2 regions of the Acidovorax sp. GW821-FHT11A03 genome follow, and region 1 is predicted to be linked to the other one. Evidence: riboswitches for the same ligand, from Rfam matches in the RefSeq annotation. Region 1 holds a riboswitch; the other holds the start of a gene.
The links. A riboswitch is a leader RNA that binds a small molecule or an ion and turns the genes downstream of it on or off. The one in region 1 is predicted to bind glycine.
Positions count from the first base shown of each region.

Region 2: linked by a shared signal. The riboswitch ahead of AC1RVY_RS20530 (D-amino acid dehydrogenase) and the one ahead of gcvT (glycine cleavage system aminomethyltransferase GcvT) in region 1 are both predicted to bind glycine.

Region 1 is NZ_JBXASG010000013.1:83,647-94,818, reverse strand. It holds gene AC1RVY_RS26155 (TRAP transporter substrate-binding protein) at 1-799, opposite strand, end outside; gene AC1RVY_RS26150 (putative hydro-lyase) at 815-1,615, opposite strand; gene AC1RVY_RS26145 (hypothetical protein) at 1,661-1,804, shown strand; gene AC1RVY_RS26140 (LysR family transcriptional regulator) at 1,951-2,889, opposite strand; gene AC1RVY_RS26135 (Lrp/AsnC family transcriptional regulator) at 3,190-3,648, opposite strand; gene AC1RVY_RS26130 (TRAP transporter substrate-binding protein) at 4,097-5,071, shown strand; gene AC1RVY_RS26125 (TRAP transporter small permease) at 5,277-5,789, shown strand; gene AC1RVY_RS26120 (TRAP transporter large permease) at 5,786-7,081, shown strand; glycine riboswitch at 7,112-7,209, shown strand; glycine riboswitch at 7,223-7,344, shown strand; gene gcvT (glycine cleavage system aminomethyltransferase GcvT) at 7,391-8,524, shown strand; gene gcvH (glycine cleavage system protein GcvH) at 8,609-8,983, shown strand; gene gcvP (aminomethyl-transferring glycine dehydrogenase) at 9,054-11,172, shown strand, end outside.
Region 2 is NZ_JBXASG010000008.1:162,649-173,820, reverse strand. It holds gene AC1RVY_RS20580 (hypothetical protein) at 1-301, opposite strand, end outside; gene AC1RVY_RS20575 (helix-turn-helix domain-containing protein) at 428-1,168, shown strand; gene AC1RVY_RS20570 (TetR/AcrR family transcriptional regulator) at 1,477-2,358, shown strand; gene AC1RVY_RS20565 (DUF2867 domain-containing protein) at 2,355-2,915, shown strand; gene AC1RVY_RS20560 (ABC1 kinase family protein) at 2,902-4,224, shown strand; gene AC1RVY_RS20555 (DUF6463 family protein) at 4,237-4,644, shown strand; gene AC1RVY_RS20550 (hypothetical protein) at 4,720-5,100, shown strand; gene AC1RVY_RS20545 (YXWGXW repeat-containing protein) at 5,288-5,830, shown strand; gene AC1RVY_RS20540 (thrombospondin type 3 repeat-containing protein) at 5,996-6,448, shown strand; gene AC1RVY_RS20535 (2-keto-4-pentenoate hydratase) at 6,488-7,270, opposite strand; glycine riboswitch at 7,487-7,600, shown strand; gene AC1RVY_RS20530 (D-amino acid dehydrogenase) at 7,696-9,015, shown strand; gene sorU (SorU family sulfite dehydrogenase c-type cytochrome subunit) at 9,084-9,389, opposite strand; gene sorT (SorT family sulfite dehydrogenase catalytic subunit) at 9,530-10,741, opposite strand; gene AC1RVY_RS20515 (rhodanese-like domain-containing protein) at 10,962-11,172, shown strand, end outside.

The DNA of each region.
Region 1 (11,172 bases):
CCTTTTGCTCGCTCAGCGCCCAGCCGCGCTGCTCGGCAATCGCGGCCTGCGCCAGCACCGCGTCCTGGGTGGCCTTGTCCAGGCTGTCGAAGGCCTTCTGGTTCACCACCACGGCATTGCGCGGCAGCCAGGCCGCCACGCCGTAGAAGTACTTCACGCTTTCGTAGAGCTTGCTGTCCACGCCGCTGGCGCTGGAGGTGAGGAAGTTGTCCACGGTGCCCGTGGCCAGCGCCGCCGACAGCTCGGCCAGCTGGATCGTCACCGGCTGCGCGCCGATGAGGTTGGCGATGACCGACGTGGCCGGGTTGTAGGCCCGCATCTTGGTGCCCTTGAGGTCCTTGAGGGCCGTGACAGGCTTCACCGAATACAGGCTCTGCGCCGGCCATGGCACGGTGTAGAGCAGCTTCATGCCCTGGGCCCCCAGCGTCTTGACCAGCAGCGGGCGCGAGGCCTGGTCCAGGCGCTTGGAGTCCGCATAGCTCGTGGCAAGGAACGGAATGGAGTCCACACCGTAGACCGCCGCCTCGTTGGCAGCGCCGGAAAGGATGAACTCGCCGATCGCCACCTGCCCGGACTGCACGGTGCGCTTGATTTCATTGGCCTTGAACAGCGATGCGTTGGGGTGCACCGTGATCTTGAGCTTGCCGCCGCTGGCCTTGCCCACGTCCTGCACGAACTGCTGCAGGTTCTGCACCTGGAAGGTGTTGACGGCATAGCCCGAGGGCAGGTCCCACCTGGTCTCGGCATGGGCCAGGCATGCGGCGGCCGCGGCGCACAGGCCGAACATCATTTTCTTCATGGGGAAACTCCTTGGTTAAAAGCTGGCGAGGTGGTGATTGAGAAGGTCGGTGACCAACATGCACCCTGGGGAATGGGTGATGCAGAACGCGGGCTGGGCGTTCAGGATGGCGGACTGTGGCGTGACGCCGCAGGCCCAGAAGACAGGAATCTCGCCGGGCATCAGCGGCACGGCGTCGCCGTAGTCGGGTTCTGCGATGTCCGCAATGCCGATGAGCGCAGGGTCGCCGATGTGCACCGGCGCGCCATGCACGTTGGGAAAGCGCGATGTGACCTGCACCGCACGGATCACGTCGGCCGCAGGCATGGGCCGCATGGAGACCACCATGGCGCCCCCGAAGGGCCCTGCCGGCTGCGTGGCAATGTTCGTGCGGTACATCGCCACGTTCTTGCCTTCGTTGATGTGGCGCAGGCTGATGCCGGACTCCTGCAGCGCGGACTCGAACGAGAACGAGCAGCCGAGGATGAAGGTCACGAGGTCGGGGCGCCACAGGTCGGCGATGTCTGAGACCTCCTGCGTGAGCTCGCCGTGGCGCCAGACGCGGTACTGCGGCACGTCGCTGCGGATGTCGATGCCGCCCCCGAGCGTGGGCAGCGCGAACTGGCCGGGCTCGCTCACCGCCAGCACCGGGCAGGGCTTGGGGTTGCGCTGACAAAAGCGCAGGAAGTCGCCCGCCTGCACTTCAGGCAGGATCACCAGGTTGCCCTGCACCCGGCCATGGGCCAGGCCGCTGGTGTGTGATGCCCAGCCGCCGCGCCGGATCACGCTGCGCACATGGACGGGGTCGTCGATGCCCTCGGACCCAAAAACCGCCAGCGCTTTTTCTTGAACTGAATCCACCGTGTTTCCTTGTCGTGGGAAATGCCATTCGTCTGGCGTTGGGCGGATTGTGTTGGGGGGTGGCAGGCGCTGGCAAATTCAAAAAATTTTGCTCAGGTCATCGATTTTTTCGATGCACTTCATTGGGGCAAGGAGAACCAAGTTGGTGCCAAGGGATTACCCTGATATCCGCTTCAGGGTTAACCCCAGGGTGTTGTGGAGCGCCCGCCACGGGGACGGTTGCGATGGCGACACCGAGGCACTGCGGCATCCGCAGATGCATGGCCCTGGGCCGTGAAGTGGCACGCCTGTGCTCGGGTGCCCTGTGCCTCTCAGGACCGCGGGGCGCTGCTTCTTTTGCGGGGAGTGCGGGTGGGCCCCTTGGGCCCCGGCTGGATGTTCTCGATGAAGTCGATCGAGGAGCGAACGATGGCTTCCATCGCGGGCGAGGAAGGATCCTCGCGGTAGCTCACGTGGATGGGCAGGGGCTTGAGCACGGTGTCGCACGCCAGGGCGCGCAGGTCTGGGAACGCCAGCATGCGTTCCACCGCCAGGCGCGGCAGCGTGGCCACGCCGAAGCCGCCCTGCACCAGCTGCACCATCGCCGAAATGGACGACACCGTGTGCACGCGGCGCGGCTCCACCTGCGCATTGCGAAAGGTGTCGAGCAGGTACACGTGCGGCTGCGAGCCGCGCTGGAAGGTGAGGATGTCCGTGTCGGCAAAATCATCGAGCACATAGCGGCGCTTGCGGTGGATATTGCCGTTGCCCACGAACACCATCTCCATGGGCGTCACCGCCTGGCTGCGCATGCCGTCGGCCGATGCAGGCAGCGCCGCGAACACGACGTCGAGCGAGCCCCGCCGGATCTGATCGAGCAGCACGGGCGTGGACTCGACCGTGAGCTCGAGCTCCAGCAAGGGGTTGTCCTTGCGCAGCTGCTCCACCCATGGAATGAGCCAGGAGTGCAGCACCGATTCGATGGCGCCCAGCCGGATCGACACCTCCAGCGGCCCGCCCGATCCCATCTCGGTCTTGAGCTGGCGCTGCAGCTCCAGCATGCGCTTGGCGTAGGTCAGAAACCGTGTGCCGGCCACGGTGAGCTTGAAGTGCTTGTCGCGCCGGTCCAGCAGCAACACACCCAGCTCCTCCTCCAGCGCGGCGATGCGGCTGGACATGGCCGACTGCGTGAGAAACAGCTTTTCCGCGGCGCGCGTGACACTTTTGAGGGAGGCCACCCAGTAGAAGGCTTCGACGAAACGCAGGTTCATGGCGAGGGGTCCCAGGGCATCACTGACGAATGGCTGACGGGGCGCGCGCACCGCCTTGGTGCGCAGGAGCGCGCCAGGCTGGGTGGCGTCATGCCGTCCGGTGCAAAAACGGCGCCATTCTGCAACGGCCGACTCCACAGCACTTTTTGCCGGCAGGAAAAAAGAGGCCACGGCGCAACGCCTGGTGACCCAGGGCATGGCGCGCCGTGCGCGCCGCCAGCGCAGTGCATGGACGACACGGATCAGGACCATCGATGTCCGAACCCCTCCCTCTGCACTGCAGCGCCACGCTGAGGCGAATCAGCCCGCAAACAGTGGCAGGTCTGCCTTCTTGAGCGTGCGCAGCACGAAGCTCGAGCGGCTGTGGCGTATGCCCTTGATCTTGTAGAGCTTCTCGCGCAGCAGGCGCTCGTAGTCGCGCGTGTCCTTGACCACGATGCGCAGCAGATAGTCATAGTCGCCGGAGACCAGATGCGCCTCGATCACCTCGGGAATGCTGGCCAGCGTTTCGCCAAACTTTTCAAGCGTGTTGTCCGAATGGCTGTCCAGCGTGACCTGCACGAGCACCGTGTCCGCCAGGTCCAGCGACTGCGGGTTGATGCGCACGGTGTAGCCCTGGATGACACCGGCCTCTTCCATCTTCTTGATGCGGCCCCAGCACGGCGAAGCGCTCAGGCCCACCGCCTGGCCGATCTCCTGCAGGCTGGCACGGGCGTTTCCCTGAAGCACAGCGAGAATTTTTCTGTCAAGACGATCCATGGCCACAATTATTCATGAATATCACCATATGCAGCAAATTTTTCTGCAAATTTGAAAATTCAAGCGAAACATGGAAAGAACTGCTGCGCCTCGCAGCGCATACTTTGGACATCAAGGCGCTCTTACCGGAGCGCACAAACTGACAGGGCCCCGGAATGGTTACCGCCAGACCGGGGCGCTTGACAAGCAAGCACCTACCTTCGCGGCCGCCCGGCTGCCCCTCCCCCCCTCCCCCTTGCCTGGCCCAGGCCAGCAGCCTGCCTTTGTCGCCCCGGCGACGATTGCCTCCTTCCAGCGCGTTAATAAGCACGCTTACCAGCACAAACCCCGATGCCCGGGGCCATGCTGCAGCGCCATAATTTTCAGGACCGCCAACCCATGCTGCCAGCACCCTTTCCGCTGGTGCGTGCAAGGGGGCGCGGCAAGAAACATACTCACAGGAGACACCATGCAATTGACTTCCCTCGCTGCGGGCCTGGGCCTTGCGCTCGGCTTGATGGCCACCGCCAGCGCGCAGACCACCACGCTCAAGATCGGCTACGCCACGGCGCCCGATTCGCACTACGGCGTGGGCTCCAAGGTCTTCTGCGACGAAGTCGAGAAAGGCACGCAGGGGCGCTACAAGTGCCAGTACTTCCCCAACTCCGCGCTGGGCGGCGAGCGCGAGCAGATCGAGGCCATCCAGCTCGGCACGCAGGACCTGGTGAACACCTCCACCGGCCCCGTGGGCAATTTCGTGCCCGAAGTGAAGATCGTGGACATCCCCTTCCTGTTCCGCGACTACGACCATGCGCGCAAGGTGATGGACGGCCCCATCGGCCAGGACATCCTGACCAAGTTCCCGAGCAAGGGCATCATCGCGCTGGCCTGGACGGAGAACGGTTTCCGCCACATGACCAACAGCAAGCGCGACATCGTCAAGCCCGAGGACGCCAAGGGCCTGAAGATGCGCACCATGGAGAACAAGGTGCACATGGACGGCTACCGCACCTTCGGCATCCTGCCCACGCCCATGGCCTTCCCCGAGCTGTTCGGCGCCATGCAGCAGGGCACGGTGGACGGCCAGGAGAACCCCATCCCCGTGATCCTGTCGGCCAAGTTCTCGCAGGTGCAAAAGCACCTGTCGCTCACCGGCCACGTGTACTCGCCGGCGCTGCTGCTGCTCTCGCCCAAGGTCTGGAACAAGCTCAATGACGCGGACAAGAAGGTCTTTACCGATGCCGCCAAGAGCGCCTCGGTGGCCCAGCGCAAGAAGGTCAACGACGACGAGAACAACGGCATCGCCCTGCTGGAGCAGCAAGGCATGAAGGTCACCAAGACGGTGGACGGCGCGGCCTTCCGCGAAGCCCTCAAGCCCGCCTATGTGGGCTACGCCAAGGAGTTCGGCGCCGACAACATCAAGAAGATCCAGGACGTTCGTTAACTCTTTTGAGCGACTCACACAGCCCTCCTGGCGTCGTTGTTGCGTCTTGCCGTACTGGTTGTACTGTCTGCGACGCAACGCCTAGCCAGGACCGCTTCGCTGGGCTGTGTGAGCCGCTCTTGACCCGCGCCCCGCATCGCCCGGCCCACACAAGGCGCCGGGCGCTTTTGCTTTGACCCTGCACGCCCTTGTCCAAGACCGTCCCGTGAAAACCTTCGAACGCTATTTTCTGGCCGCCAACCGCTGGGCATTGATCCTGCTGCTGGCGGCCATGTCCATCATCATCTTCACCAACGTGGTGATGCGCTACGTCACCCACAACTCGCTCGAATGGGCCGAGGAGGTGTCGCGCCACATGATGATCTGGCTGACCTTCCTGGGCGCCGGCCCCGTGCTGCGCTATGGCGGCCACATCGCGGTGGAGAACCTGCAGGATGCCCTGCCCCGCGCGGGCGCCATCGCCCTGCGTGCCGTGGTCGCGGCCTTGCTGTTCGCCTTCTTCGGCTTCATGGTCTGGTACGGCTGGCTGTACATGCAGCGCACCATGTTCCAGATGACGGCCGTGACGCAGATCCCGTTCGCCTACATCTACAGCGCCATGCTGATCGGCGGCGTGCTGCTGATCGTGCACTTTTTGTTCATCGTGCGCGGCTACGTGCTCGACCGCAACTTTGCGGCCGATGAACACTTCGATGCGAATGCGAGTGCCTCCCTATGAGCGCGTCCATCATCCTCATCGTTTCGGCCTGCCTGTTCCTGGCCATGGGCGTGCCCGTGGCGTTTGCGCTGGGCCTGGCCACCGCGGCCACGCTGATCCTGGCCGAGAGCTACCCGCTGATGGTGCTGCTCAAGGAAACCTTCACCGGCATCGACAGCTTTCCACTGATGGCCGTGCCCTTCTTCATCCTCGCGGCCGAACTCATGAGCGGCGGCTCGCTGACCGAGGTGCTGCTGAGGTTTGCCGGGCAGTTCGTGGGCCACAAGCGCGGCGGGCTGGGCTACACCAACGTGGTCTCGCTGACCTTCTTCTCAGGCATCTCGGGCTCGGCGCTGGCCGATGCGGCGGGGCCGGGGTCGATGCTGATCCGCATGATGGACAAGGCCGGCTACGACCGTTCGTACGCGGCGGCTCTCACGGCCTCGACGGCCATCGTCGGGCCCATCATCCCGCCGTCCATCATCATGATCATCTATGCGCTGCAGGATGAAACGGTGTCGGTGGGTGCGCTGTTCGTGGCCGGCCTGCTGCCGGGCCTGCTGATCGCGGTGGCCATGTGCGTCGTGAACTTCCACGTCTCCAAGAAGCGCAACTACAAGGGCGACGGCCGGATGCCGCCGCTGGCCGAGATCCTGCAGACCACCTGGAAGGCGCTGCCCGCCATTTTGCTGCCGGTGGTGATCCTGGGCGGCATGCGCGCCGGCTGGTTCACGCCCACCGAGGCCTCGGTGGTGGCGGTGTTCTATGCGCTGGTGTGCGGCAAGTTCGTCTACCGCACGCTGCAGTGGAAGGCGCTGCCCGACATCCTGGCACGCTCGGCCCTGCTGTCGGCCTCGGTGCTGATCATCATCGGGCTGTCGGCCGCGTTCGCGTGGATCCTGACCATCGAGGGCATTCCGCAGCAGATGGCCGACTGGCTGGTGGGCATGAACCTCTCGCCGTGGATGTTCCTCATCATCGTGAACATCTTCCTGCTGCTGTTCGGCATCTTCATCGAGCCGCTGCCGGGCGTGATGGTGCTGGCGCCCATCCTCGCGCCCGTGGCCGTGAAGCTGGGAATCGACCCCATCCACTTCGCGATGGTGGTGATCTACAACCTCACGCTGGGGATGATCACGCCGCCCGTGGGCGGGCTGCTGTTCGTCACCTGCAACGTCTCGCGCGTACCGATGTCGCAACTGGTGCGCGAGCTGGTGCCCTTCCTTTGGGCGCATGGCGTGGTGCTGGTGGTGCTGACCTTCATCCCGCAGCTGTCGACCTGGCTGCCGAAGGTGCTCGGGTTCATCAAATAGCGTCTGCGCGGCTTCAGCCAGCGGATATACTGGCGACCGTCAGGAGAGAGCCCCTTCCTTCAACGAAAGGGGCCGCCGAAGGCGCAGGCAGCAGCCGAACGCTCAGGCAAAAGGACTGGCAACCGCCCGCAGTGATGCGGGCGTTCCCTTGCTGGAGAGAGATGGACCGTGCAGCACGGCACCCATCCACCGAAGGAGCAAGCCGCGCGGCCAGCCAGGGCGCTGCGGTGAATCTCTCAGGTAAAGCGGACAGCAGGGCAAATCCCGCGACCCATGGGGCCGCGGCCACCATTTGCCCCGGAGTCCGCCTTGACCACCCCTACCGCCCCGCTGCTGACCACCCCTCTCAACGCCCTGCACACCGAGCTGGGCGCCCGCATGGTGCCGTTTGCGGGTTACTCCATGCCCGTGCAGTACCCTGCCGGCCTGATGGCCGAGCACCTGCACACGCGCAACGCGGCGGGTTTGTTCGACGTCTCGCACATGGGCCAGCTCAAGCTTGTCGGCCCCGGCGCCGCTGCCGCGTTCGAAACCCTGATGCCCGTCGACGTGATCGACCTGCCCGTGGGCAAGCAGCGCTACGGCCTGCTGCTCACCGACGAAGGCACGGTCATCGACGACCTGATGTTCTTCAACCAGGGCAATGACACCCTGTTCGTCATCGTCAACGGCGCCTGCAAGGTAGGCGACATCGCGCACATCCAGGCACGCATCGGCCAGCGCTGCGACGTCATCCCCATGCCCGACCACGCCCTGCTTGCGCTGCAAGGCCCGCAGGCAGTCACCGCCCTGGCGCGCCTGGCACCCGGCGTCGAAAAGCTGGTATTCATGACGGGTGGCGACTTTTCCATTGCGGGCTGCGACTGCTTCGTGACCCGCAGCGGCTACACCGGGGAGGACGGCTTCGAGATCTCGGTGCCCGCGTCCCAGGCCGAAACCCTGGCGCGCGCGCTGCTGGCCGAGCCCGAGGTCAAGCCCATCGGGCTGGGCGCCCGCAACTCGCTGCGCCTGGAAGCCGGCCTGTGCCTGTACGGCAACGACATCGACACCACGACCACCCCGCCCGAGGCGGCGCTGAACTGGGCCATCCAGAAGGTGCGCCGCACCGGCGGCGCGCGCGCGGGCGGCTTCCCCGGTGCCGACAAGGTGCTGTCGCAGATCGACAACCCCGCCAGCCTGCAACGCAAGCGCGTGGGCCTGGTCGCGCTGGAACGCGTGCCCGTGCGCGAGCACACCGAACTGCAAGGCCCCGACGGGCAGAAGATCGGCGAAGTGACCAGCGGCCTGCTGGGTCCCACCGTGGACAAGCCGGTGGCCATGGGCTACGTGGCGCCAACCTTTGCCGCCGTCGGCACGCGCGTCAACGCCATCGTGCGCGGCAAGGCCGTGCCCATGGAGGTGGTGTCCATGCCGTTCACGCCTGCGCGCTACCACCGCGGCTGACCCTCTGCAACCGCCCCAGCCCGGCTAAAGTGGCGGCTGGCATCGGCACTTTTTCTGTTTACCCCTTTTTTTGGAGCTTCCCCCATGACCATCAAGTATTCCAAGGACCACGAGTGGATCGACATCTCCGACCACGAAGCCGCCACCGTGGGCATCACGCTGCATGCCCAGGACGCCCTGGGCGACGTGGTCTTCGTGGACCTCCCCGAGGTCGGCACGACCTTCACCCAGGGTGACGTGGCCGGCGTGGTCGAGTCCGTGAAGGCCGCGGCCGACGTGTACATGCCTGTCACCGGCGAAGTCGTCGAAGTGAACGAAGCACTGCGCGCCGACCCCTCGCTGGCCAACAGCGATCCCATGGGTGCCGGCTGGTTCTTCAAGGTCCATGTGACGGACATGCTGCAGTTCGATGCGCTCATGGACGAACCCGCCTACGCCGAGTTCGCCAAGAACGCCTGACCCTCCGATGCCCCGCGGCCCGGCACCTCCCCGCCGGGCCAATGTGTTTCCTTGCACTGTGCCGCCGCCGATGACCTCCCAAGCCCCCCTGCCCACCCTCGCCGCACTCGAGAACACCACCGAGTTCCTGCCCCGCCATATCGGCATCGACGCAGCCGACGAAGCCCACATGCTGTCCGTGATCGGCGAAGCCTCGCGCAGCGCGCTCATCGAGAGCATCGTGCCGCGCTCCATCGCGCGCAGCCGCGCGATGTCGCTGCCCCGGCCCGCCACGGAAGCCGCTGCGCTGGCCGAACTCAAGGCAATGGCGTCCAAGAACAAGGTTCTGCGGAGCTTCATCGGCCAGGGCTACTACGACACGCACACGCCGGGCGTCATCCTGCGCAACATTCTCGAAAACCCCGCCTGGTACACCGCCTACACGCCCTACCAGGCCGAGATCTCGCAGGGCCGCATGGAGGCGCTGGTCAACTTCCAGACCATGGTGTGCGACCTGACCGGCATGCCGATCGCCAACGCGTCCATGCTGGATGAAGCCACGGCCGCCGCCGAGGCCATGACCCTGGCCAGGCGCTCGGTCAAGAGCAAGAGCAATGTGTTCGTGGTGGCCGGCGACGCGCACCCGCAGACCATCGAAGTCATCCAGACCCGCGCCAGGCCCCTGGGCCTGGAAGTGCGCCTGGCCAACTCCGCCGAGGAATGGAACGACCTGCTGGCCGGCGACTACTTCGCCGTGCTGGCCCAGTACCCCGCCACCAGCGGCCGCATCGACGACCTGCGCGCCGATGTGGACAAGGCGCATGCCAAGCAAGCCGCCTTCATCGTGGCCGCCGACCTGCTGGCCCTGACGCTCATCACGCCCCCGGGGGAATACGGCGCCGACATCGTGGTCGGCACCACCCAGCGCTTTGGCATGCCCATGGGCGCGGGCGGCCCGCACGCCGCCTACATGGCCTGCCGCGACGAGTTCAAGCGCAGCCTGCCCGGCCGCCTGGTGGGCGTGAGCGTGGACGTGCACGGCCAGCCCGCCTACCGCCTGGCGCTGCAGACGCGCGAGCAGCACATCCGCCGCGAAAAGGCCACGTCCAATATCTGCACTGCGCAGGTGCTGCCTGCCGTGATCGCCAGCATGTACGCCGTGTACCACGGCCCGGACGGCCTGAAACGCATCGCGCAGCGCGTGGCCAGCTACACGGCCATCCTGGCCAGGGGACTCACGCAGCTAGGCGCCCCCGTGCGCCCCCAGGGCTGCTTCGACACGCTCACGCTCAAAACCGACGGCGCTACCAAATCAATAGCTGCTCGCGCAGTGCAGATGGGCGCCAACCTGCGAATTTACTTCGAGAACTACCTCTGCATCTCGCTCGACGAGACAACCACGCGCGCCGATGTCGAACTGCTGTGGAAGATCTTCGCCCAGGACGGCCAGGCCCTGCCCACCTTCGAGGCGTTCGAGCACGGCGTGGAGCCGCTGATTCCCGCCGGGCTGCGCCGCGCCAGCAGCTACCTCACGCACCCGGTGTTCAACACCCACCACTCCGAAACCGGCATGCTGCGCTACATCCGCCAGCTGTCCGACAAGGACCTCGCGCTCGACCGCAGCATGATCCCGCTGGGCAGCTGCACCATGAAGCTCAACGCCACGAGCGAGATGATCCCCATCACCTGGCCCGAATTCGCCGGCGTGCACCCGTTTGCCCCCGCCGACCAGCTCCAGGGCTACCGCGAACTGGATGAACAGCTGCGTGCCTGGCTGTGCGAAGCGACCGGCTACGCGGGCATCAGCCTGCAGCCCAACGCCGGCTCGCAGGGCGAATATGCCGGCCTGCTGGCCATCAAGGCCTACCACGAGGCCCAGGGCGAGGGCCACCGCAACATCTGCCTGATCCCCAGCAGCGCGCACGGCACCAACCCCGCCAGTGCCCAGATGGTGGGCATGCAGGTGGTGGTGACGGCCTGCGACGCCAATGGCAACGTGGACCTGGCGGACCTGAAGGCCAAGTGCGAGCTGCACAGCGCGCACTTGGCCTGCGTGATGATCACCTACCCCAGCACGCACGGCGTGTTCGAGACCCAGGTGAAGGAGCTGTGTGCCCTGGTGCACAGCCACGGCGGGCGCGTCTACGTGGACGGCGCCAACATGAACGCCCTGGTGGGCGTGGCCGCCCCCGGCGAGTTCGGCGGCGACG
Region 2 (11,172 bases), on a different contig from region 1:
CCGCGAAGAACAGGGCCGCGAAGACCCGGGAGGCCGCATCCATGGCCGGGCGCTCCACGCGCCGCAGCCACCGCAGCCCCCACAGGCCGGCGGCGGCGAATGGCAGGTTGCTCAGGACATCCAGCGCGCAAGGGATGCCCCACAGCGCGCGCTGGTCCGCAAAGGCGTGCTGGTGGGTGCTGGCCGGCAGCGCCGGGCCCAGGCACGCCAGCCCCAGCAGCAGCACGGCGAGGCCCAGCAGGGCCCCCTCGGCGCGCGACGGGCCGGGGCGATGGCGAAAGGGAGCGGGAAGAACGGTCATGGTCGTCGTGTCCGTGGGCAGGTGGTGGATCGATGCCGCGCAGTGTCTTCAGCCCAACGGCCCCGGGCCGCGAAAAGTCGCACGGAGGGCCACCCGAAGCACCCTGGGTACCGATAATCGATACCCATGAGCACCACCGCCGACCTCGTTGCCGCCCTGAAAAAGGAACTCAAGACCGCGCAGATGACCTACGCGGACTTGGCCCAGGCCCTGGGCATGGCCGAGTCCAGCGTCAAGCGCATGCTGGCCAAGGGCGACATGCCGCTGTCGCGCATCGACGCTATCTGCCGCGCGCTGGCGCTGGACTTCGCCGACCTGGCGCGCCGCGTGGCCGACAGCCAGCCCTTGCTCAAGGAACTGAGCCAGGAGCAGGAGCGCGCGGTGGTGGCCGACAAGAAGCTGCTGCTCATGGCCATCTGCGTGCTCAGCCAGTGGACGCTGGAGCAGGTGACCACCACCTACCGCCTCACCGAGGCCGAGGGCATCAAGTACCTCGCGCAGCTCGACCGCATCGGCATCATCGAGCTGCGGCCGCTGAACCGCTACCGCCTCAAGCTGGCCAAGACCTTCCGCTGGCGGCCCCACGGGCCGGTGATGAACTACTTTCGCGAGCATGCGCTGCTCGACTATTTCGCGGGCGGCTTCGACGGCCCGGGCGAAGGCGTGCTGCTGGTGCACGGCACCATCAGCCGGGGCCTGGCGCCCGCCTTCATGGAGCGCATGCAGCGCGTGGCGCAGGACTTCGCGCAGCAGCACCTGGCCGACCAGAAACTGCCGCCGCGCGAGCTGGAGGGCTACACCCTGCTGCTGGCCATGCGCAGCTGGGAGTTCGAGGCCTTCACCGGGATGAGACGACTCCCCCCCTGAGCCGCTGCGCGGCGTCCCCCGCGGGGGACGCACCCGGTGGCCCGGCAAAGCCGGTTCCACGGGTGCACCGGCCTTGGGCGCGCCGGTTTCGGAGGGCGATGGCATGGCATGGCGGGGGGCCGGGCGAGCCAGCACAAACACTATCGTTTTGATAGCTTCTTGCGCTTTACCGACAAGCGGTAGAGGGCTAAAAGGTGCTCAGAACAGCCGCCTCCAGCGCACCGAATGCCCGTTTCAGCGCCGGTTGACTCTTTAATGTGAATACACTATTCTTTAAATAGTAAATTTTACCAATTTAAAGATATTAAATGAAGACCACCCGCCAGCAGCAAGATGCCACCCGCCGCCAGATCGTGGCCAGCGCGGTGGACCTCATGACCCGCCAGGGCTTCGACGGCACGACGATGAAGGACATCGCCCGCGCCGCCGGCATTGGCGACGCCACGATCTACAAATACTTCCCGACCAAGGACCGCATCGTGCTGGGCTACCTGGACGACGTGGCCCACCAGGCGCTGGCCGACACCCTGCAGACGCCCGGCTTCGCGGGCTACGGCCTGCAGGAAAAGCTGCAGCGCCTGACCGACGCGGTGCTGGAGCGCCTGCTGGCCGACCGCGAGTTCGTGGCCCAGGTGCGCACTCTGGCGCGGCGCTCGCCGCTGTCGATGCTGGCCGAGCCCCTGGCGGCGCGGCACAGCCTGCGCGAGGCCGTCGCCAGCTTTCTGGAAGCCGCGGAGGCCAGTGGCGAAATCGAGCCCTGCGACTTCAAGGGCATGGCGGGCGGGCTGTACACCGACTACCTGGCCGGTGTGGTGACGTACTGGCTGGCCGACACCTCCGAGGAATTTGCCGACACCACGCAGCTGGTGGACCTCTCGCTCGGCGTGCTGGTGCAGGCGCTGCGCGGAGGGCTCGTCAACCGCGTGTTGCAACTGGGTGGCTTTGTGCTGCGCAGCCAGATGGCCCGCATGGTGCAGCACAGCAGCGGCCTGATGGGCATGCTGCACCTAGCCAGACAGGCCATGGCCAGCGCACCGCCCGGCCCGGCCCCCGCCTACACGGCAGCCGCTGAACCATCCCGGTCGCCGGAGCCTTCCAAACCGCCGCGTGCGCCGCGCAAACCCCGCGCTGCCAGCCCGACACCCGCCGCACAGCCAGTGGCCACGCCCCGCAAGAGGAAGTCCGCATGACCACCGCCCCCGCCGTGCGCGAAATCCAGGTGCCCCCAGGCACCGTCATCCATGCCACCTTGCATGACGCGGATTTTTTTGACGCCTTCACAACGACCGATCCCCGCCCCGCCGCCAGCGCATTGCAGACCTGGCTGGAGGTCTTGGCCAGGACACCGCGGTGGACGGAGCAACTTCTGGCAGTCCGCAACAAGCTGGTGCGGCTGGTGGGCCTCAAGGGCGTGGGGCAGTTGCAGGACGTGCATCCGCTTGCCAGCGGAGCCTCTCCAACCAATGCGCGCAGCTACCGCGTCGGAGACCGCGTGGGCATCTTCCTCATCCGCCATCTGAGCGACACCGAAGTGGTGATGGGGCAGGACGACAAACACCTGGATGTGCAGGTCTCGCTGACCAAGCACGGCCAGCCTGGCAGTGCCCCCACGGTCGTCATCAGCACCGTGGTGCACATCCACAACACGCTGGGCCATGCCTACATGGCCGTCATCACGCCGTTTCACCGCCGCATCGTGCAGGCCATGCTGCAACAACTGGCCGCTTCAAACCATGGCCCGCGCTGACCCGCCGCGCACCAGCCGGCTTGCGCGCGGCACCATCACGGGCCTGGCGGCGGCACGCATCGGCATGGCCCAACTAGGCCATCGCGTGCGCAGCACGCCGTCTGCCCAGGCGCAGGCCGACCACGAGGCCGCCCTGGGCCGCATCCTCTTTGGCGCCCTGGGCCAGCTGCGGGGTTCGGCGCTCAAGGTATCGCAGCTGCTCAGCATGCACCCGGGCCTGCTGCCCGACGGCGTGCGGCAGGAGCTGGCGCGCGCCCACCACCAGGCGCCGCCGCTCAACCGCGCGCTGGTGGGGCGCGTGTTCCGCCAGGCCTTCGGCCAGGAGCCCGAGGCGCTGTTCGACCACTTCGAGCCCACGGCCTTCGCCGCCGCCAGCCTGGGCCAGGTGCACCGCGCACAGCTGGCGGGCCACGGCACGGTGGCCGTCAAGGTGCAGTACCCCGGCATTGCCGCCACCATCGCCAGCGACATGCAGCTGATGCGCACCGCGCTGCGCGCGCTGGCCCACACCGACATGCCCCTGCCCGCCAGCACCGTGGTGGACGGCGTAATGGCCGAGATCGAGGCCACGCTGCTGCGCGAGGTGGACTACCTGCAGGAAGCCGAGCAACTGCAATGGTTTGCGCAGCACGCGGCTTTGCCCGGCGTGGCGCTGGCGCGGCCCATCCTGTCGCACACGCGGGTCCAGGTGCTCACGCAGCAGTTCCTGCCGGGCCAGCACCTGCAGGCCTGGCTGGCCACGCAACCCACACAGCAGCAACGCGATCAGGCCGGGCAGCACCTGTGGGACTGGTTCATGCACTGCACTTTTGTGCTGGGCCGGGTGCATGCCGATCCGCACCCTGGTAATTTTCTGTTCGCCCCCGATGGCACGGTGGGTGTGCTCGACTTTGGCTGCACGCGCAGCCTCTCCGACGGGTTTCGGGCGCAAGTGACACAGGCGTGGTCCGCACTGCAGCGCCCTCCCTCCGACCCGCAGCGCGACGCGCTGGTGCTGCAGGCCTACCAGGCACTCGGGCTCGTCAACGCCGGCCTCTCCGTGCAGGCCTACGCCGCCGAACTCGCCCCCGCACTGGCTGACATGCAGGCCTGGCAGATGGAACCCTTCACGCAGGCGGTTTTCGATTTTGGCGCCAAGACGCCGCCACCCATCACCGCCGCCCGCCACCAGCGCGTGCTGGGCGATCATCTGGTGCAGGTGCCCGGCGAAATGCCGGCGTTCGAGCGCATGTGGATGGGCCTGATGCACCTGCTCACGGGGCTGGGTGCACGGGTGCGCACGCATTGCCCCGCCCTTCTTTCTTCCTAGGAACCCGCCCACATGACCACCCTGACCTCCCCCTCCCCTCGCTCTGCGGCCATGCCGCCTCGCAGCCGCTGGAAGGGCCCGTGGATGCTGGCCGTGGCGCTGCTGCACACGCTGTATGCCGCCGTCGTGTTTCCGACCCAGCTGCAGGAGATCGTGCGGCGCGGCGTTTTCAACAGCGTGCAAAAAGACCCGACCGTGGGCGCCGTGGTCTGGTTTGTGCTGTTCGGCGTGTTGTTCGCGCTGCTGGGCTGGGCCATCCTGCTGGCCGAACGCAACACAGCCATGGCGCCCGTCCCCATGCGCGGGCTCGGTGCCGGGTTGCTGGCACTCACGCTGCTGGGCATCGTGCTCATGCCCGCCTCGGGCTTCTGGCTGGCGCTGCCGCCCGCGCTGGCCCTGTGCTGGCCCCCAAGGCGCTGAAGGCGACGAAGACGGATCGCCGCGCCGCGTCTGCACCTTCCACGGCCACCCTGATTGACTTGAAAACTGTCCATGATGAATACTGCGCTGGTACTGGCAGCCGGGGGCCTCGCCCTGGTGGGCGTTGCGCACTCGGTGCTGGGTGAATTCCTCGTGTTTCGCGCACTGCGCACGCAGGGCGTGGTGCCCACCGGCGGCAAGCCCGTGCTGCACGAGCGGCAGGTGCGCATCCTGTGGGGCACCTGGCACCTGGCCACCGTGCTGGGCTGGGCCCTCAGCGCCCTGCTGTGGCGCCTGGGGACCGTACCCGGGGATGCCAACCTGGGGGCCTGGGTGGCTGACGTGGCCGGGCTGGCCACCTTGGTCAGCGGAATGCTGGTGTTCTATGCCACCGAGGGCAGGCACCCTGCATGGTTTGCCTTGCTGGTGGTGGCGGCCCTGGTGTGGTGGCGTTGACACGCGCAGGCCTGCACCGGACGGCCGCCTGCACGCCCCGGCGTGAAAGAAATCACGAAAAGCCCCGCCTTTGCCGCCACGGGAAACACAACTTCACAAGACTTCGCAATTCGCCTACACCGTCTTGACGCAGCATCTGCACCATGAAGTCTCCGGTTCCGCAAGGAATCATTTTGAGGAGACCATCATGGCCCGCAATGCACTCGCCGCTGCTTCCATCGCCCTGCTGTCGCTGGGCGCCGCGACCGTGGCGCAGGCACAGACCAGCGCCACCGTCGTCATCCAGTCGGGGCAGCCCCACCACTACCAGGCGCCGCCCGCGCCGGTGATGGTGCAGTACGGCCCACCCCCGCCACCGCGCTACGAAGTGGTGCCCCGCCCCCGCCGCGACATGGTGTGGGTCCCTGGGTACTGGGACTGGCGCGGCCACCGCCACGTCTGGATCCAGGGCCACTGGGTAAAGGCCCGCCCGGGCTACTACTACCGCGAGCCCCGCTGGGTGGAGCATGGGGGCCGCTGGGAAATGCGCCCCGGCGGCTGGGACCGCGATGGCGACGGCATCCCCAATCGCTATGACCGCGACCGCGATGGCGATGGCATTCCCAACCGCTACGACCGCGACCATGACAGGGACCGCGACGGCGTGTCCAACCGCCACGACCGCGACCGCGACGGCGACGGCGTGCCGAACCGCCACGACCGCCGCCCGGACAACCCCTATCGCAATTGACGGGGCCTGAGCGCCGCCCGCCCCCCGAGGGCGGCGGGCGCGCCAGGAACTGGCCCTCACCGCCTACGCACACCCCCGCAGGGCGCCTACGCGGCCCGGCTGCCCGTGCCGCCACCATGCAGTGACCGCTTCCGCAAGGAACATCAGGAGAATCCCATGACCTTCATGACCCGCAAGACATTCACCGCAGCCTCCATCGCCTTGATGGCGCTGTGGACCCTCCCGCAGGCGCATGCCGCCACGCAGGGCACCGTCATCGTCCAATCGGGCCAGCCGGAGCGCAGCTACCACGCCACGCAGTACCAGGTGAGGCCCGCGCCCCCTCCCCCCCGCCATGAAGCCGTGCCCCGCCCCCGCCGGGGCCAGGTGTGGGAAGAAGGCCACTGGGAATGGCGTGGCAACCGCTACCAATGGGTGCGCGGCCACTGGGTGCAGGCCCGCGCCGGCCACCAGTATCGCCAGCCGCACTGGGTGGAACGCGAAGGCCGCTGGGAGTTTCAGCGTGGCGGCTGGGACCGTGACGGCGATGGCGTCTCCAACCGCCATGACCGCGACCGGGACGGCGACGGCGTACCGAACCGCCGCGACCAGCAGCCCGACAACCCGCGCCGCAACTGACCCCACGCCCGGCGCGCGCGCCGCGCAGGGCGCCGCCGGTCAGCCCAGTTGAAGTTCGGCGCGCCCCAGGCCGGGAAACTCAGCCACCACCACCGTGCCCGGCGCCACCATCACGGTGCCGGTGCAGGACCCGGTGGTCACCCACTGTCCCGCGCGCAGCCCACCCAGGCTGTGCGCGCCGCCATTGGCCAGCCAGGCGAGCAGGCGCAAGGGATCGCCCGCCGGGTTGCCCCAGCCAGCGTGCCGCACGGCCTGCGCGCCATTCACCGACAGCACCACAGGCTGCCGCATCGGCTGCACCGACTGCGCGCTCTCCGCTCCCGACCCCACGATGAGTGCGCCATGGCAGGCCTGGTCGGCCAGCCGGCTCCACTCGCCTTGCTGCGCCCAGGCGGCGTAGCGCGTGTCGCAGACCTCGATGGCCGCCCGCACCGACGCCACGGCGGACAGCACCTCGGCCTCGCTGTAGGGCTGCGCCCGGGCAGGCAGATCGGCACCCAGTTCGTACACCAGTTCCGCCTCCACACCCAGCACGGCGAAGCCCGCGCAGGACAGGCGCACCACGCCCCCGCCGGCCATCGCAAACACCGAATCGCGCGCCAGGGCCGCCCGCGCAGGCAGCGCCTGCGGCGACGCCGCGCCCACCTTCCAGCCCGCGATCTCGCCGCGCTCGCGCACCACGGCGTCCTGCACGGCATAGGCCTGGGCAGCGTTCTGGGGACGCAATGCGGCGGGCAGGTCGAGCGGACGGGGCGTGCGCCCCAGGCGGGCCATGGTGAGCACGGCCGCGCTGGTCAGCGGATCAAAGGCGGTATCGGGCATCAAGGCGTCCTGGAGAGAAAGGCGAAGGTTCCGGCGGATTATGGCCAACCCCGTGCCCGCAGCATCAGCAACGATTGCGGCTCATTAGCGCGGACAAAGCGGTTTTTGCGCGATGCGGGCTCCTAGAATGGCCCCCGCAGGAGAGTCAGCGGCCCCGCCCGCTTCACCGAAGGCGCAAACTCCCATACACGCTCAGGTCCCGTACTGCACCATTCATCAAAGCCGTCTGGAGAGCCGCTTCGCGCAACGCGAAGCGCACCGAAGGAGCAAACCGCGCGCCATGTGGGCCGCGCGGTGAATCTCTCAGGTACCAAGGACAGGGGGAGCGGCAGCTTGGGCATTCATGCGCCAGCTGCACGCTATTGAATTCATAGCTGCCAGCGCATGTTGTTCTAGCGCCAGAGCCCAGAAAGGCTTTGAAAATCATGCGCGTGATCGTTTTGGGCGCCGGCTTGCTCGGCGTGACTTCGGCTTACTTCCTGCAACAGCGCGGCCACGAGGTGACCGTCATCGACCGCCAGGGTGCGCCCGGCGCCGAGACCAGCTTCGCCAACGGTGGCCAGATCTCGGTGAGCCACGCGGAGCCCTGGGCCAACCCGAGCGCGCCGCTCAAGGTGCTGCAGTGGCTGGGCAAGGAGGATGCTCCACTGCTGTTCCGCCTGCGCGCCGACATGCGGCAATGGCTGTGGGGCCTGTCCTTCCTGCGCAACTGCACGCCCGCGCGCACGCGCCACAACATCGAGCAGATCGTGCGCCTGGGCACGTACAGCCGTGACACGCTGCAGCAGCTGCGCGCGGCCACCGGCCTCCAGTACGACCAGCGCACGCAGGGCATCCTGCACTTCTATACCAACCAAAAGGAATTCGACGGCGCCCTGGCCCCTGCCGAGCAAATGCGCCAACTCGGCTGCGAGCGCCAGGTGATCAGCGCCGACGAGGCCGTGCGCATCGAGCCTGCCCTGGCCCATATCCGCCAGCAGCTGGCCGGAGCCACCTACACGGCCGAGGACGAATCCGGCGACGCCAACCAGTTCACACGCGAGCTGGCCAAGCTGTGTGAAGAGGCGGGCGTGCAGTTCCGCATGGGCCACCACATCACCGCGCTGCGCGAGGCAGGTGGCCGCATCGACCACGTGGAAGTGACCAATGCCGAAGGCCGCTTCGAGCGCGTGCGCGGCGATGCGTTTGTGCTGGCCATGGGCTCGTTCAGCCCACTGCTCGCGCAGCCGCTGGGCATCCAGCTGCCTATCTACCCGGCCAAGGGCTATTCGGTGACCATGCCGGTCAAGGATGCGGGCAAGGCGCACCAGGTGAGCCTCACGGACGACGAGTTCAAGCTCGTGTTCTCGCGCTACACCAGCGAACGGGGTGGCGACCGCCTGCGCATCGCCGGCACGGCCGAATTGAACGGCTACGACCGCCACCTGAACCAGGTGCGCTGCGACGCCATCGTGCGCCGCGTGGAGCAGCTGTTCCCCGGCGCGGGCGATGCCAGCCAGGCCCAGTTCTGGACCGGCCTGCGCCCCGCCACGCCCAGCAACGTGCCGCTGATCGGCGCCACCAAGGTGGCCAACCTCTTCCTCAACACGGGCCACGGCACGCTGGGCTGGACCCACGCCTGCGGCTCGGGCAAGGCCCTGGCCGACATCGTGAGCGGCCGGGTGCCCGAGGTGGACTTTGCATTCCAGGGTCTGCAGGGCTGCGCTCCCGGCAAGGCGCTGGTGCCATCGCGCACCACGGCCTGAACGGGAGCACAGCGGGGTTGCAGCACCGCCGCGCAGGCGGGCGCTGCCACCACGGGCCAGCGCCCGGCCTACCTGGCAGCGCCCGTGGCGTGCGCCACGAACTGCGCCACGGCCTGCATGTCCTTCTCGCTCATGCGTTCGGCATACGAAGGCATCACGCCGATGCCCGCCTTGAGCGCGCGCAGCACGCGGCCCGCGTCGGGCTTGAGCTCATCCAGCACCGGGCCCACCTGCCCCTCGGCACCGGCGGCCTGCAGCGTGTGGCACACGGCGCAGGCAGGCTGGATCTTGATGAACAGCTCCTTGCCCCGCGCCAGCTCGGCGGCATCCGCCGCCCAGCCGGCACCCGTCCACAGCAGCAGCACGCTCGACATGGCCGCGAGCGCAGGCACGCGCAAATGCTGGAAACCGATGCGCCCCAGCACCAGTGGCACCGCGGATCTGGCACGGCCAGTCCGGGGGGCGCGCGCCCCTCCAGGGAGGAAGGCGCGCAGCGTCTCAGGGGGGCGCCCGGTCACGCTGCGGTCACCGTGACCGCATGGTCGCGCCAGCTCGCGTTGTTGTAGCCGCCCAGGTTTTCCTCGCGCTGCTCGGCCTGCACATTGCCTGCGGCATCGGTGGCGCGGCTGGCCAGCACGTGCGTGCCCGCCGCCAGCGTCACCGGCAGCACGAACTGGCGCCACGCGAACTTGCCCAGATCGGGGCCGATGAGCCGCGCGGCCTGCCAGGTCTTGCCGCCGTCCACCGAGACCTCCACGCCCTTGATGGCCTGCGTGCCGCCAAAGGCCACGCCATGCACCTGCACCTGGCCGGCCTTGAGGGGGCCCTTCTCGGGCAGGGGGCCATTGATCCAGGACTTGACGCCCATCTCCCACACCGACGGCTGGTCGGGGCTGGCCTTGGAGCCGGGGGGCGACATGCGGTAGCCGTGCGACATGATGCGCGCCTGCGACTGTGCGCCGGTGAAGGCCACGCGCTTGACGTACTTGATGTTGTTCACGCCCTGGTAGCCCGGCACCACCAGCCGCAGCGGGCCGCCGTGCGCCAGCGAGATGGGCTCGCCATTCATTTCCCAGGCCAGCAGCGCGTCCTCGGTGGCCTTGATGGGCACGGAGCGCTCCACCAGCACGGACAGCGGGTCCACGCCCTCGGGCAGCTTCTCACCCCCCGTGCCCGTGAGGTAGGCCGCGCCATCGGCGAGCCCGCCCAGCGCCGCCACCACATTGCGCAGCGGCACGCCGCTCCACACGACGCACCCCGCCGCGCCCACGGCCCAGGGCGTGCCGCTGGGCTTGCTGGGGAAGAAGCCACGCCCGTTGCCCGAGCACTGCAGCACGGTGGCCACGGTTTCCACGCCCAGGGTCTTGAGCTCGGCCAGGGTGAGGCTGCGCGGGTTCTTCACGCCTTCGACCGACACCGTCCAGGCGTCCCGGTTGTCCAGGATGGCCGCGTCGGGCGCAGGCAGGTTGTTGCGCACATACAGCTGGTTGGAGGGCGTGATGACACTGGTGCCGAAAGCCGAGCGCCGGGTTTCCAGCGTGCTGCTGCTGTGCACGATGAGCGCATCGGAAGACTTCCATCCCGCGTACGCGGGCAGCGGCTTGGCGGGGCTGGCGGCCTGCTGCGCCCTGGCGCTGCCGGTCCATCCGGCCAGGCCCAGCGCGCTCAAGGCAGCGGCGCTTCCGGCCAGCATGTGGCGGCGCGGCAATGTCATGGAATCTTTCATGGAAACGGTCTCCAAAATAATGATTGAACAGGCAGGCTCGCGACAGCGGTGGGCAGGCCCCCGGCTTTCAGCCTAGGCCGCATTCTGTGCGGCAGCCCCTGCGCACCGCGCGCGACATGGCGTTAGTAAACGTAACAAATACAAAACATCGGAAACATTCGTACGCAGATACGGAGGGCGTGGGCATATTCGCCCTTTCTTTTGAGAGAGGGCGCGCGCCATGAACACTGACTGGAGACCCATGGGCGGCAAGCTCGCGGTGCTGCTTTTCGCGTGCGCGGCCTGTGCCGTGGCGCAGGCCCAGCTCACCGCCATGGTGGCGGTGGAGCCCACGGCCCGCAAGGCGGCCCACTCCATCCTGCGCACGGCCGCCGAGTCCGGGCTCTCCAAGGCGGCCGGCCAGACGGTGGCCCTGGCCACCAGCGACGAAC